Regions from separate parts of the Vreelandella sp. DA03-1M genome, predicted to be linked through region 1. Evidence: predicted binding sites of a transcription regulator. Region 1 holds the regulator's gene; each other region holds the start of a gene.

Region 1 (3,100 bases):
GCTATAAGCGACGCCGAGTCGTTAAAGACATCAATTTAGAGATCTCCCAAGGCAGCGTTGTGGGCTTGCTCGGCCCCAACGGTGCAGGCAAAACCACCTCTTTTTATATGATTGTGGGGCTGGTGAAATCCGATGCTGGCAAAGTGGGTATCGACGATGTAGATCTAACCCGCGCCCCAATGCATGAACGCGCTGCGGCGGGTATCGGCTACCTTCCGCAAGAAGCGTCTATTTTTCGTAAATTATCGGTTGCCGATAATATTATGGCGATACTCGAAACGCGCAAAGAGCTCAGCCGTCGCGACCGCGAGCAGCGCCTGGAAGCGCTACTTGAAGATTTTCACATTACCCATATTCGCGACAACCTGGGCATGAGCCTTTCAGGCGGTGAACGCAGGCGTGTGGAGATTGCTCGCTCACTGGCGACAGAACCCGCATTCATTCTGCTGGACGAGCCCTTTGCTGGCGTAGACCCCATTTCGGTGGGCGAGATCAAAACCATTATTCGGGCATTAAAACAGCGCCACATCGGCGTACTGATTACCGACCACAACGTTCGCGAAACCCTGGATATTTGTGATATCGCCTACATCGTGGGCGATGGTCAAATCATCGCCAGCGGCTCTCCAGCCTCGATACTCACTAACCAGAAAGTGAGGGAGGTTTATTTAGGCGCTGATTTCCGCCTCTAGCTTATTTTTCACTTCTAATTAGCGCTCTACAACAACTTTACTACCAATGGCATGCTTATTGCACTTGCACCTGAGACCTACTCGCACTAGGGTGGAGCATTCTGATTAACGAGTGGTTCTCAGATGGTCATGAAAGCTTCTCTTCAACTGCGCATGGGCACACAGCTGACCATGACACCTCAGCTGCAGCAGGCCATTGCCCTGCTACAGCTATCAACGCTGGACTTACGTCAAGAAATTCAGCAGGCCCTAGATGCCAACCCCATGCTGGACCAAGAGGATGAATTTGGCGAACAGGCTGTCAGCGAGCCCAAAGAGGAAGAGTGGTCAGAGAGCATTCCCACCGAGCTCTCGGTAGATAGTGACTGGTCTGATACCTACCAAGATATGGGCAGTCACGGTGGCACCAGCAGCGAAGGACCTGATTTTGAGCGCCAAGCGGCTGGCCAGAGTCTTCATGGGCACTTGCTGTGGCAGCTTGCCATGACTGATTTTGGCGCGCGAGAGCAACTTGTCGCAGAAAGTCTTATCGACGCGTTAGATGCTAATGGCTATTTAACTCAGCCGCTCAACGATATCCGTGAAGGGCTTCGCGCCCAAGGTGTCGATGGGCTTAGCCAGCGCGAAGTGGAAACTATTCTGCTTAAACTTCAGCAATTTGAGCCAACAGGGATATTCGCCCGCGACCTGCGGGAGTGCCTGATGCTGCAGCTGGCCATTCTTCCCGATGATACGCCGTTGCTGGTTCCTGCCCGCCGCTTAGTACGGCAGTTTCTGGAAGCGCTCGGCAAAGATGACATGCGCTTACTAAAACGCCGCCTGGGACTCGATGATGACCAGCTGGCTGATGTCATTCTCCTCATTCGTAGCCTTGATCCACGCCCGGGCAGCGCCTATGGCGATACCGATGATAGTTATGTAACGCCCGACCTGGTCGTACGCCATGACCACGAAGGCTGGCACTTAGAGCTCAATCCTGAGGCATTGCCAAGGCTGCGCATTCAGCCCGACTACGCAAGCTTAATAAAGCGTGCGGATAAAAGTCAGGACAATCAGTTTTTAAAAGAACACCTGCAGGAAGCACGCTGGCTGATCAAGAGCCTCTCTAGCCGCAACGATACGCTACTGCGCGTTGGACGCGAGATTATCACCCGGCAAATTGGCTTTTTAGAACACGGCGAAGAAGCCATGAAGCCGCTCATATTGGCCGATATCGCCGAGGCCGTGGAAATGCACGAATCGACTATTTCCCGGGTAACCACTCAGAAATTTATTCATACGCCTCGCGGCGTATTTGAACTCAAATACTTTTTCTCAAGCCAAGTCAGCAGCCAGGATGGTGACAGCCATTCAAGCACCGCTATTCGCGCTCGGCTTAAGAAATTGGTTCAAGAGGAGCCGCCAGGCAAGCCGCTTTCTGATAGCCGCTTAGTCACGCTATTAGGAGAGTGGGGAATTCAAGTAGCGCGTCGAACGGTGGCTAAATACCGTGAAGCCATGGGCATTCCCTCCTCTAGCGAGCGACGTCGTTTGCGCTAGCACAAATCAACGTTTTAGGGAAACTCTCGACAAGGGCTTTGCAACGCGGCAAAAAGGGTTACAATCGAAGTACAGTCCGATGGATAAGGAGTACGTCAATGCAAGTTAATATCACTGGTCATCACGTAGAACTGACTGACGCCTTGCGTGACTATGTCAACGAAAAGCTTGAACGTGTAGAGCGCCATTACGACAACATAACCACGGTGCAAGTCACCTTATCTGTGGAGAAAGAGCGCCAGCAGGCCGCCTGTACGCTGCACGCAGCAGGTGCTGATTTACATGCGGAAGCCCTAGACAGTGATATGTACGCCGCTATTGACGCATTAGCGGACAAAATTGATCGGCAACTCGTTAAACATAAGGAAAAAGCACAAGCTCGCGCCCAAGGCGCAGGCGTGCGTTAATTCAATGACGTTGGAAACCATACTCCCCCCGGAACGTGTTCTCTTTGACGTACCCGGGGGCAGCAAAAAAAGGGTGCTGGAATTTTTCAGCACCTTTATTGCCCAAAATATCCCCAGTCTGGACAGCCAAGAAGTGTTTAGCCGTTTAATTGGCCGTGAGCGCTTAGGCAGTACCGGGATTGGTAACGGCGTGGCTATTCCCCATGCGCGTAGTCCTCACTGCTCGGCCCCGATTGCTGGTTTTTTAAAACTCGCAGAAGCGATTGATTTTGATGCTATCGACGGCGACCCGGTGGATCTGGTATTTGTATTGCTAGTTCCAGAAGAGGCTGATGACACACATCTCTCTCTGCTCGGCCAGGTAGCGACCATCATGAACGATGCGGATACGCGTCAGAAACTGCGTAAAGCAGGCAGCCAGCGCGAACTACTTGAGTTGCTTACCGCTAAAATTCGTGAGCA
Region 2 (3,100 bases), 2.2 Mb from region 1:
CGACAGCATCGACAGCCGCTTCCCCACCACGCTGGGCATGCGCACCAGTGACGTGATCAAGAGCTACCTGGGCCTGCTGTGTCTGGGCATGAGCGACTATGACGCTGTCGAGAACTTCCGCCGCGACAAGCCCTTCCAACAACTGCTGACCCTGCAGAAGGTGCCGAGCGCGGCGACGCTGCGACAGCGGCTGGAGAAACTTGCCGCCAACGACCTGCAGGCGCGCACCGCCACCTGGTCCACGACCCTGCTGTCACTGATCGAAGCACCGATCACCGCCGAGACGACGCACGTCTGCCTGGACATCGACACCTTCGTCATGGACAACAGCAACTCGAAGAAGGAAGGCGTCTCGCGGACCTACCAGAAGGTCGATGGCTACACCCCGATCGCCGCCTATCTGGGCAACGAAGGGTGGTGCCTGGGTCTGGAACTGCGGCCTGGCAAGCAGCACACCATGAAGGAGAGCAACGCCTTCCTGGAGCGGGTACTGCCTCGCGCCCAATGCTTGACCAAGCAACCGATCCTGTTACGCGAGGACAGCGGCTTCGACAGCCAGGCGCTGTGGCCGCAGACCGTCTCGATCCACGACGACAACAAGACCGAATACGTCGTCCAACGCGTGATGCGCCTGGTCGAGCGCACCGCCGATCGCGATGGCCAGTTGCTGCTCGAACCGGACTATGAGTTGGAAGGCTGGTGGACCAGCCTGGACGAGGCGCCGGAGGCGGTGATCAAGCGCTACCAGGCGCATGCCACCCATGAGCAGTTTCACAGCGAGATCAAGACCGATCTCGACCTGGAGCGCTTGCCGTCCGGCAAGTTCGCCACCAACGATCTGATCCTGCATCTCGCCCAGTTGGCCTACAACATCCTGCGCCTGATGGGACAGCTGGGCATGACCGGCGAGCTGAGCCCGGTTCGCCACCCGGCCAAGCGGCGCCGGCTGCGCACCGTGCTACAAGAGCTGGTGCACCGTGCGGCTCTCGTGATTCACAAGGCACGGCAGATCATCCTCGACTTCGGGCAGGATATCGGGCGCATGACGGTGCTCAAGACGCTGCGGAGCCGACTGCGTTATCCACGAGGAACGCCATGCTGACCGTCAATCGGCGACACTCTATCCACAAGCAGTTCCAAGCGACACGCGATCGCCAGATATGTCGTGCCTGGCGGGTGGAAAGGCATGACAAAACGGGCCGTCAGCACCGATCAGCACGGTGGGTTTTGGCAATAACGGGCTTGCGAAAGCCAACTTGCACGGGGCGAATGATCAAAAAGTGCTCGCTGGCGGTGATAGGGAAAGTGTCGGCGCCGGCTTCACGGATTCAGGAGAATGGTTACAGAGAATGCATCAAAACAGGGCGCTGGTCCGGGCCGGTGACAGGTTCTGGGGCGCTAGGTGTTGGGTCGTTTTTCGGGGGCAAGCTCAGAATGTGCCGATTTGTCTCTATAATAATGATAAACAAGAATAAATAAGATGTGGCAAGACTTTTGCTAAATCATATTTGGAGCAATGAAACCCAACCGAAGGTATCCATTATGAAGAAGCAGTTTTTCACCAAATCCGGATTTATCAGTATCACTTTGCTTGCAGCACTTCAGGCTGCGCCCGCCATTGTTAGCGCTGACGTCAGCTCAAATGTGAGCGCCAGCAGCAACTATCTGTTCCGGGGCGTCACCCAGACAGACGGGGCTGCGGCTGTCCAGGGAGGGTTGGATTATGAGCATGCGTCGGGCTTCTACGCCGGTGGTTGGGGTTCCAATGTCGATTTTGGTGACGGCACCAGCTATGAGCTTGATCTTTATGCCGGATTCTCCGGCTCTGTGGAAGAACTGGGTTATGACGTTGGGTACATTTATTATGCGTATCCTGACGCGCCGGACTCCATCGACTTCGGCGAACTGTACGGCGAGATCAGTTATGGCATTGCGGCCATCGGCCTGGCCTACACGATCAACAGCGACACCAGTGGTGATGGGGTGTTCGTGCAGGGGGATGCCTATTACTACGCCTCTGTTGGGGTGCCTCTGGAGGACAGCTACAGTGCCGGTGTGACGCTTGGCTATTACGACTTCGCTGATGACGGCAAGGCTTCTGTCGGCGAGGCAAGTTATTCACACGTCGCCGCCAACGTTACAAAGGATGCGGGAAACTTCGGTTCTTTCAGTGTTAACGTGGAGTACGCGGACATTGAGTCAACCGACGCGCTTGGCTCTGTCAACTCGGATGATCCGAAGTTCTGGCTGGGTTGGAGCAGGAGTTTCTGATCGGCCAAGTGATCACAAGCAATTCAGATCCAGAATAAAAAGCCGGCCCAAATGACGGGCCGGTTTTTATTTATCATGCAAGAACCCACCATCGTGCGCCTGCCTTGACGCCCGGTGACTCGACATCCTCGCCCTTACCTCTGCCCCCCCTGCCGCCAAAGCTCATTTCTTATCCGGTGCCTGAATTTCAAACTGTATTAAAGGTTTGTCTGTAAGGTCGTTCCAGATTCCCACGCAAAAATGCTGACTCACTGACCTCAGTCAAACAGCCAGGATGATACTGAATGAACAAACGATTGTTGTTGTGCGCGATGATAGTTCCGGGAGCCTTGGCCGTCTCTCCTATGGTGTCGGCCCAGGCAAAAGAGAGTGTGTCGCTGAAAGAATATCAGCAGGCCAAAGCCAGCCAGGCTGTTTCCCTGAACCAGGCCATGGTGATGGCTTTCGAGAATAGCCCGGTATTGGCTTTGAGGCGGGCCGCGGTCTCGATACAGCAGGGACAGCTTGATCATGCCAGCCGCTGGGCGCCGAGCAATCCAGAGTTTGAGTTGGGGGCCCGTCAGGCCCCGGATCAGGCCGACGAGTCCCTGGAATATGGGGTGAGGGTTACTCAGGAGATCTGGATGGGTAATCGCGGCGACCTTGGGCAGTCGCGTGCCCGGAGTAATCTCACGTCCCGGCAACAGGAGCTTGAATACCTGAAGGTAGCCACCAAGGCGCGGGTGCGGGCCGCCTATTTCCGGATACTGCTGGCTCAGAAAGAGTTGGAAACCGCAACCCGTGCCGTTGAACTTATGCAACGCACCAAAGACCTGGTTGAAATGTCCGT
Region 3 (3,100 bases), 2.1 Mb from region 1:
GCCTTCAAGGCGTTTTACGACATGGCCGACTAATGGCAGGCCCGCGAACGGCTCAAGCCCTTTATCCCGGCCACCCATTCTGCGCCCTTCGCCGCCCGCGAGAATCATGCCGGTGAGTTCGTGAGTGGGAATCATGAGCTTGCCTCTTTAGATGAACGGGCCTGGGATGGTCGATTAGGTATCGCATCCAGCGCCAAGCGATTCTGAGTATTAATCGCCTGAAAGTGGCGGCCTTTGGCGCGGGCAATCAGCATCACGCCGAAGCGTTCAGCCAGCTCGACGCCTTTTTGGGTCACACCGGAGCGTGAAACCAGCACGCTAATGCCCATTTGCGCCACTTTGAGTACCATCTCAGATGTCAGTCGCCCAGTGGTATAGAAAATATCGGCATCAGCGCTGTCGGCTTGTTGCAACCATTGGCGCCCGGCCAGGGTATCCACCGCATTGTGCCGCCCCACGTCTTCAACAAAGTCGAGCACCTCGGTTTGGCGGCAAAGCGCACAGCCGTGAACGGCGCCCGCGCTGCGGTAGGTCTCATTATAGGCGTTGAGATTTTGCAGCAGTTGATAGAGCGTGGATTGTGCTAACGGCGTATCGGGAAGCGCCGTCAGAGCGGTTTGGTCGAGCAGTTTACCAAAGACCGTGCCCTGGCCGCAGCCGGTCGTCACCGTGCGAGTGCTTAAGCGCGCCTCTAAATCCTCGGGCAAGTGGCGTGTAATGACGACCGCGGCTTCTACTTCCCAATCGACCTGCACGGCGGCTAAATCAGCCGCGGCACGCAGTAGCCCCTGATTGCGTAGATAGCCCACCACCAGCGCTTCAGGGTCATCGCCCAGCGTCATCAGCGTGACGATTTCACGTTTGTTGAGATACACGGTGAGTGCTCGTTCAGCGGCGATGGCCTGCTGACGCGCATCGCCATATTCATCAACGATGCTGATCTCGGTGGTGGCCGGTAAGCGGGCTCGGCTTATCTGAAGGGCAGGCTGAAGGGCGGGCATGGTAATCCTCGCGAAATAGTTCTCGCAAAACGACAGGGTTGACGATGATGGCGCTGGGGATGCTTACTTGTCTACCCATTCAAGCGCTATCCTTATAAGTGCGATTTTTCTAAGTACTATTTTCTAAGTGCTATTTTTCCACATGTCATCCATGCAAGGTGCAGGGTTTTTAAAATATGAGCGATAACCTACGCCCTATCAGTATTACCTTGGTAGCTGAGCCCAAGCAGGTGAAGCGTTTTACACTGACACAGTGGCGCATTGCTGAGCTAACGCTGGGCGATCAGGGTGATAATGTCCTTAACCTGCAGCTGTCGATGACCGAGCGTGCTGCCTATCGTTTCAATCTAACGTCGACTACTCCGCGACTGTTTGTGCGAGCAGGCTTTACCGGACAAACACCCCAGCCGGATGCGATTACCGCTAGCCAGGACGTTGCGGCTGGTTGGATGGATGGCGAGCAACAGGTGCTCGAAGCACCGATGCCAATGGCCATTCAGGTCTGGCTCGAGAGTTATCTGGCACGCCATGGGGAAGCGCCAATGGAAATGCGCAAGAAAAAACGCAAAGGGGCTGGGCGCGCCAAAGACACGCCCTCCAAGGAGCAGCCGTAATGAGTCGCCTGGAACGCTGGTCGCGACTAAAGCGCCATGTGCAAAAAGAAGAGGACGCCGATGCGTCCTCTTCACCAGATACTAAGCCCTTAGATGAGGCATCTGCTGACCAGGAGGCAGTGCTTCATAATGAGGCCGAGCAACCTAATGCTAAGAATGACCAACCCCTGGCAACGTCAGCCGAGGAGCCAGAACCCGGCAGCCTCGACCATACCTTGCCAGACCCTGACACGCTGGAAGCAGGCAGCGATTTCAGTGCGTATATGGCGCCGGGCGTTAGCGGCCCTTTACGCCGACAAGCATTAAAACGCCTATGGGCCACCGGTAACTACAACGTGCGCGATGGCTTGGATGACTACGACGCCGACTACAATAAGCTGTTGAAACCGATGGCGGCAGATCTCGCCGGTAAACTGCGCCGCTGGACGCATAAAGTGGAAGAGGCGCTTGATAAGCCAGTAGACGAGGGCAGTACCGAGTCTCCGGCTGAAGTGGCCGCCAGTGAGCCATCGACAGCTGCAGACGAAGAGCACACCGCACCCTGCACGGCCAGTAACAACGTTGTAAAAGAGCCTTCACTAGACGACCAGTCTGATTATTTATCTGACACTCATACCAAATTATGACATTATTACTTAGTATATAGAAATCAATGGGTTGAGCATTTATTTAGTTGCTAGCGTTGGCAGCGTTGACGGTAATTAGGTTGGCAAATATCGAATTTCGCCATACGCTGAACTTAGCTTCAACGCATTGTTATGCCACAATAGTTAAATAATATAACTCAAAATTATAATAAGAATGATTCCCTGACCGTGAGAGCGCATGAACCAACGAATCCAACTGGCGTCGATAGACGACCAGCGTAATGCCGAGGCTCGGGAAACGGTACGCCGACGTGTCTCGTGGCCAGCTAACCTAACGCCTGCCAATGTGACCTATCACAGCCGTGGTCATGCGCTGTTAATAGGTACTGAAGCCGACGTTCAGCCTGCCGCTCGCGCTCTACAGGGGCGCGGCTTGGCATCGCTGACGCTACTTGTCACTGAGTCTGACGCGAATAGCCCAGGAAACGACACTGTCGATCCTCTCAGGTCTAGCGAACCGCTGGTCACCCAGACGCTGACCCAGAGGCAACTCAGCCAACTGCGTATCAATGGCTATCTGGGCGCCTTTAGCGCTCAGCTTGACGATGAAGATGCGCCGCTGGATATTGCTCGCGCACTGATTGAGCGCGACGGCTTTGACTTAATCCTTGACCTTGCTCCAACTTCTCATACCCAGCGCTGGGAGCTGCCGCCTCCAGGCTATGTAGTACTGCAGTGGCAGGACGTTGAGCAGCGCAGCGATATCCTCGACGATTTTGTGGGGCTAGTGGGCGAATTCGATAAGCCGCGCTATTTTCAAGTCAACAGTGATCTGTGTGCCCACTCCACCAGCGGTAATATTGGTTGTACCCGCTGTTTGGATGTTTGCCCGGCGGAT
Region 4 (3,100 bases), 2.3 Mb from region 1:
GCCCTGGCAAGCCCAATGACTGCGGTATTGAGATCAATCCGGGTTTGTTTACCCTGTTTTACGGACATTTCAACCAGGTCTTTGGTGCGTTGCATAAGTTCAACGGCACGGGTTGCGGTTTCCAACTCTTTCTGAGCCAGCAGTATCCGGAAATAGGCGGCCCGCACCCGCGCCTTGGTGGCTACCTTCAGGTATTCAAGCTCCTGTTGCCGGGACGTGAGATTACTCCGGGCACGCGACTGCCCAAGGTCGCCGCGATTACCCATCCAGATCTCCTGAGTAACCCTCACCCCATATTCCAGGGACTCGTCGGCCTGATCCGGGGCCTGACGGGCCCCCAACTCAAACTCTGGATTGCTCGGCGCCCAGCGGCTGGCATGATCAAGCTGTCCCTGCTGTATCGAGACCGCGGCCCGCCTCAAAGCCAATACCGGGCTATTCTCGAAAGCCATCACCATGGCCTGGTTCAGGGAAACAGCCTGGCTGGCTTTGGCCTGCTGATATTCTTTCAGCGACACACTCTCTTTTGCCTGGGCCGACACCATAGGAGAGACGGCCAAGGCTCCCGGAACTATCATCGCGCACAACAACAATCGTTTGTTCATTCAGTATCATCCTGGCTGTTTGACTGAGGTCAGTGAGTCAGCATTTTTGCGTGGGAATCTGGAACGACCTTACAGACAAACCTTTAATACAGTTTGAAATTCAGGCACCGGATAAGAAATGAGCTTTGGCGGCAGGGGGGGCAGAGGTAAGGGCGAGGATGTCGAGTCACCGGGCGTCAAGGCAGGCGCACGATGGTGGGTTCTTGCATGATAAATAAAAACCGGCCCGTCATTTGGGCCGGCTTTTTATTCTGGATCTGAATTGCTTGTGATCACTTGGCCGATCAGAAACTCCTGCTCCAACCCAGCCAGAACTTCGGATCATCCGAGTTGACAGAGCCAAGCGCGTCGGTTGACTCAATGTCCGCGTACTCCACGTTAACACTGAAAGAACCGAAGTTTCCCGCATCCTTTGTAACGTTGGCGGCGACGTGTGAATAACTTGCCTCGCCGACAGAAGCCTTGCCGTCATCAGCGAAGTCGTAATAGCCAAGCGTCACACCGGCACTGTAGCTGTCCTCCAGAGGCACCCCAACAGAGGCGTAGTAATAGGCATCCCCCTGCACGAACACCCCATCACCACTGGTGTCGCTGTTGATCGTGTAGGCCAGGCCGATGGCCGCAATGCCATAACTGATCTCGCCGTACAGTTCGCCGAAGTCGATGGAGTCCGGCGCGTCAGGATACGCATAATAAATGTACCCAACGTCATAACCCAGTTCTTCCACAGAGCCGGAGAATCCGGCATAAAGATCAAGCTCATAGCTGGTGCCGTCACCAAAATCGACATTGGAACCCCAACCACCGGCGTAGAAGCCCGACGCATGCTCATAATCCAACCCTCCCTGGACAGCCGCAGCCCCGTCTGTCTGGGTGACGCCCCGGAACAGATAGTTGCTGCTGGCGCTCACATTTGAGCTGACGTCAGCGCTAACAATGGCGGGCGCAGCCTGAAGTGCTGCAAGCAAAGTGATACTGATAAATCCGGATTTGGTGAAAAACTGCTTCTTCATAATGGATACCTTCGGTTGGGTTTCATTGCTCCAAATATGATTTAGCAAAAGTCTTGCCACATCTTATTTATTCTTGTTTATCATTATTATAGAGACAAATCGGCACATTCTGAGCTTGCCCCCGAAAAACGACCCAACACCTAGCGCCCCAGAACCTGTCACCGGCCCGGACCAGCGCCCTGTTTTGATGCATTCTCTGTAACCATTCTCCTGAATCCGTGAAGCCGGCGCCGACACTTTCCCTATCACCGCCAGCGAGCACTTTTTGATCATTCGCCCCGTGCAAGTTGGCTTTCGCAAGCCCGTTATTGCCAAAACCCACCGTGCTGATCGGTGCTGACGGCCCGTTTTGTCATGCCTTTCCACCCGCCAGGCACGACATATCTGGCGATCGCGTGTCGCTTGGAACTGCTTGTGGATAGAGTGTCGCCGATTGACGGTCAGCATGGCGTTCCTCGTGGATAACGCAGTCGGCTCCGCAGCGTCTTGAGCACCGTCATGCGCCCGATATCCTGCCCGAAGTCGAGGATGATCTGCCGTGCCTTGTGAATCACGAGAGCCGCACGGTGCACCAGCTCTTGTAGCACGGTGCGCAGCCGGCGCCGCTTGGCCGGGTGGCGAACCGGGCTCAGCTCGCCGGTCATGCCCAGCTGTCCCATCAGGCGCAGGATGTTGTAGGCCAACTGGGCGAGATGCAGGATCAGATCGTTGGTGGCGAACTTGCCGGACGGCAAGCGCTCCAGGTCGAGATCGGTCTTGATCTCGCTGTGAAACTGCTCATGGGTGGCATGCGCCTGGTAGCGCTTGATCACCGCCTCCGGCGCCTCGTCCAGGCTGGTCCACCAGCCTTCCAACTCATAGTCCGGTTCGAGCAGCAACTGGCCATCGCGATCGGCGGTGCGCTCGACCAGGCGCATCACGCGTTGGACGACGTATTCGGTCTTGTTGTCGTCGTGGATCGAGACGGTCTGCGGCCACAGCGCCTGGCTGTCGAAGCCGCTGTCCTCGCGTAACAGGATCGGTTGCTTGGTCAAGCATTGGGCGCGAGGCAGTACCCGCTCCAGGAAGGCGTTGCTCTCCTTCATGGTGTGCTGCTTGCCAGGCCGCAGTTCCAGACCCAGGCACCACCCTTCGTTGCCCAGATAGGCGGCGATCGGGGTGTAGCCATCGACCTTCTGGTAGGTCCGCGAGACGCCTTCCTTCTTCGAGTTGCTGTTGTCCATGACGAAGGTGTCGATGTCCAGGCAGACGTGCGTCGTCTCGGCGGTGATCGGTGCTTCGATCAGTGACAGCAGGGTCGTGGACCAGGTGGCGGTGCGCGCCTGCAGGTCGTTGGCGGCAAGTTTCTCCAGCCGCTGTCGCAGCGTCGCCGCGCTCGGCACCTTCTGCAGGGTCAGCAGTTGTTGGAAGGGCTTGTCGCGGCGGAAGTTCTCGACAGCGTCATAGTCGCTCATGCCCAGACACAGCAGGCCCAGGTAGCTC

Evidence for each region. Region 1 encodes sigma-54, which starts transcription at its own class of promoters, with help from an activator protein. Its sites were predicted from a motif close to TGGCACNNNNNTTGCTNT; they were not measured.
Region 2: ACXUPB_RS20320 (TorF family putative porin) is a predicted target of sigma-54. The motif match lies at 1,484-1,501, and genes of this name have one in related genera.
Region 3: ACXUPB_RS18495 (DUF3305 domain-containing protein) is a predicted target of sigma-54. The motif match lies at 1,050-1,067, and genes of this name have one in related genera.
Region 4: ACXUPB_RS19880 (TorF family putative porin) is a predicted target of sigma-54. The motif match lies at 1,660-1,677, and genes of this name have one in related genera.

The regions. Positions count from the first base shown of each region.
Region 1 is NZ_CM146798.1:1,824,270-1,827,369, reverse strand. It holds gene lptB (LPS export ABC transporter ATP-binding protein) at 1-692, shown strand, start outside; gene ACXUPB_RS08390 (RNA polymerase factor sigma-54) at 816-2,231, shown strand; gene hpf (ribosome hibernation-promoting factor, HPF/YfiA family) at 2,330-2,638, shown strand; gene ACXUPB_RS08380 (PTS sugar transporter subunit IIA) at 2,643-3,100, shown strand, end outside.
Region 2 is NZ_CM146798.1:4,369,015-4,372,114, reverse strand. It holds gene ACXUPB_RS20325 (transposase) at 1-1,102, shown strand, start outside; gene ACXUPB_RS20320 (TorF family putative porin) at 1,543-2,271, shown strand; gene ACXUPB_RS20315 (TolC family protein) at 2,556-3,100, shown strand, end outside.
Region 3 is NZ_CM146798.1:3,957,084-3,960,183, reverse strand. It holds gene mobA (molybdenum cofactor guanylyltransferase MobA) at 1-135, opposite strand, end outside; gene ACXUPB_RS18500 (formate dehydrogenase accessory sulfurtransferase FdhD) at 132-1,001, opposite strand; gene ACXUPB_RS18495 (DUF3305 domain-containing protein) at 1,178-1,615, shown strand; gene ACXUPB_RS18490 (DUF3306 domain-containing protein) at 1,615-2,241, shown strand; gene ACXUPB_RS18485 (4Fe-4S dicluster domain-containing protein) at 2,441-3,100, shown strand, end outside.
Region 4 is NZ_CM146798.1:4,272,554-4,275,653, reverse strand. It holds gene ACXUPB_RS19885 (TolC family protein) at 1-605, opposite strand, end outside; gene ACXUPB_RS19880 (TorF family putative porin) at 890-1,618, opposite strand; gene ACXUPB_RS19875 (transposase) at 2,059-3,100, opposite strand, start outside.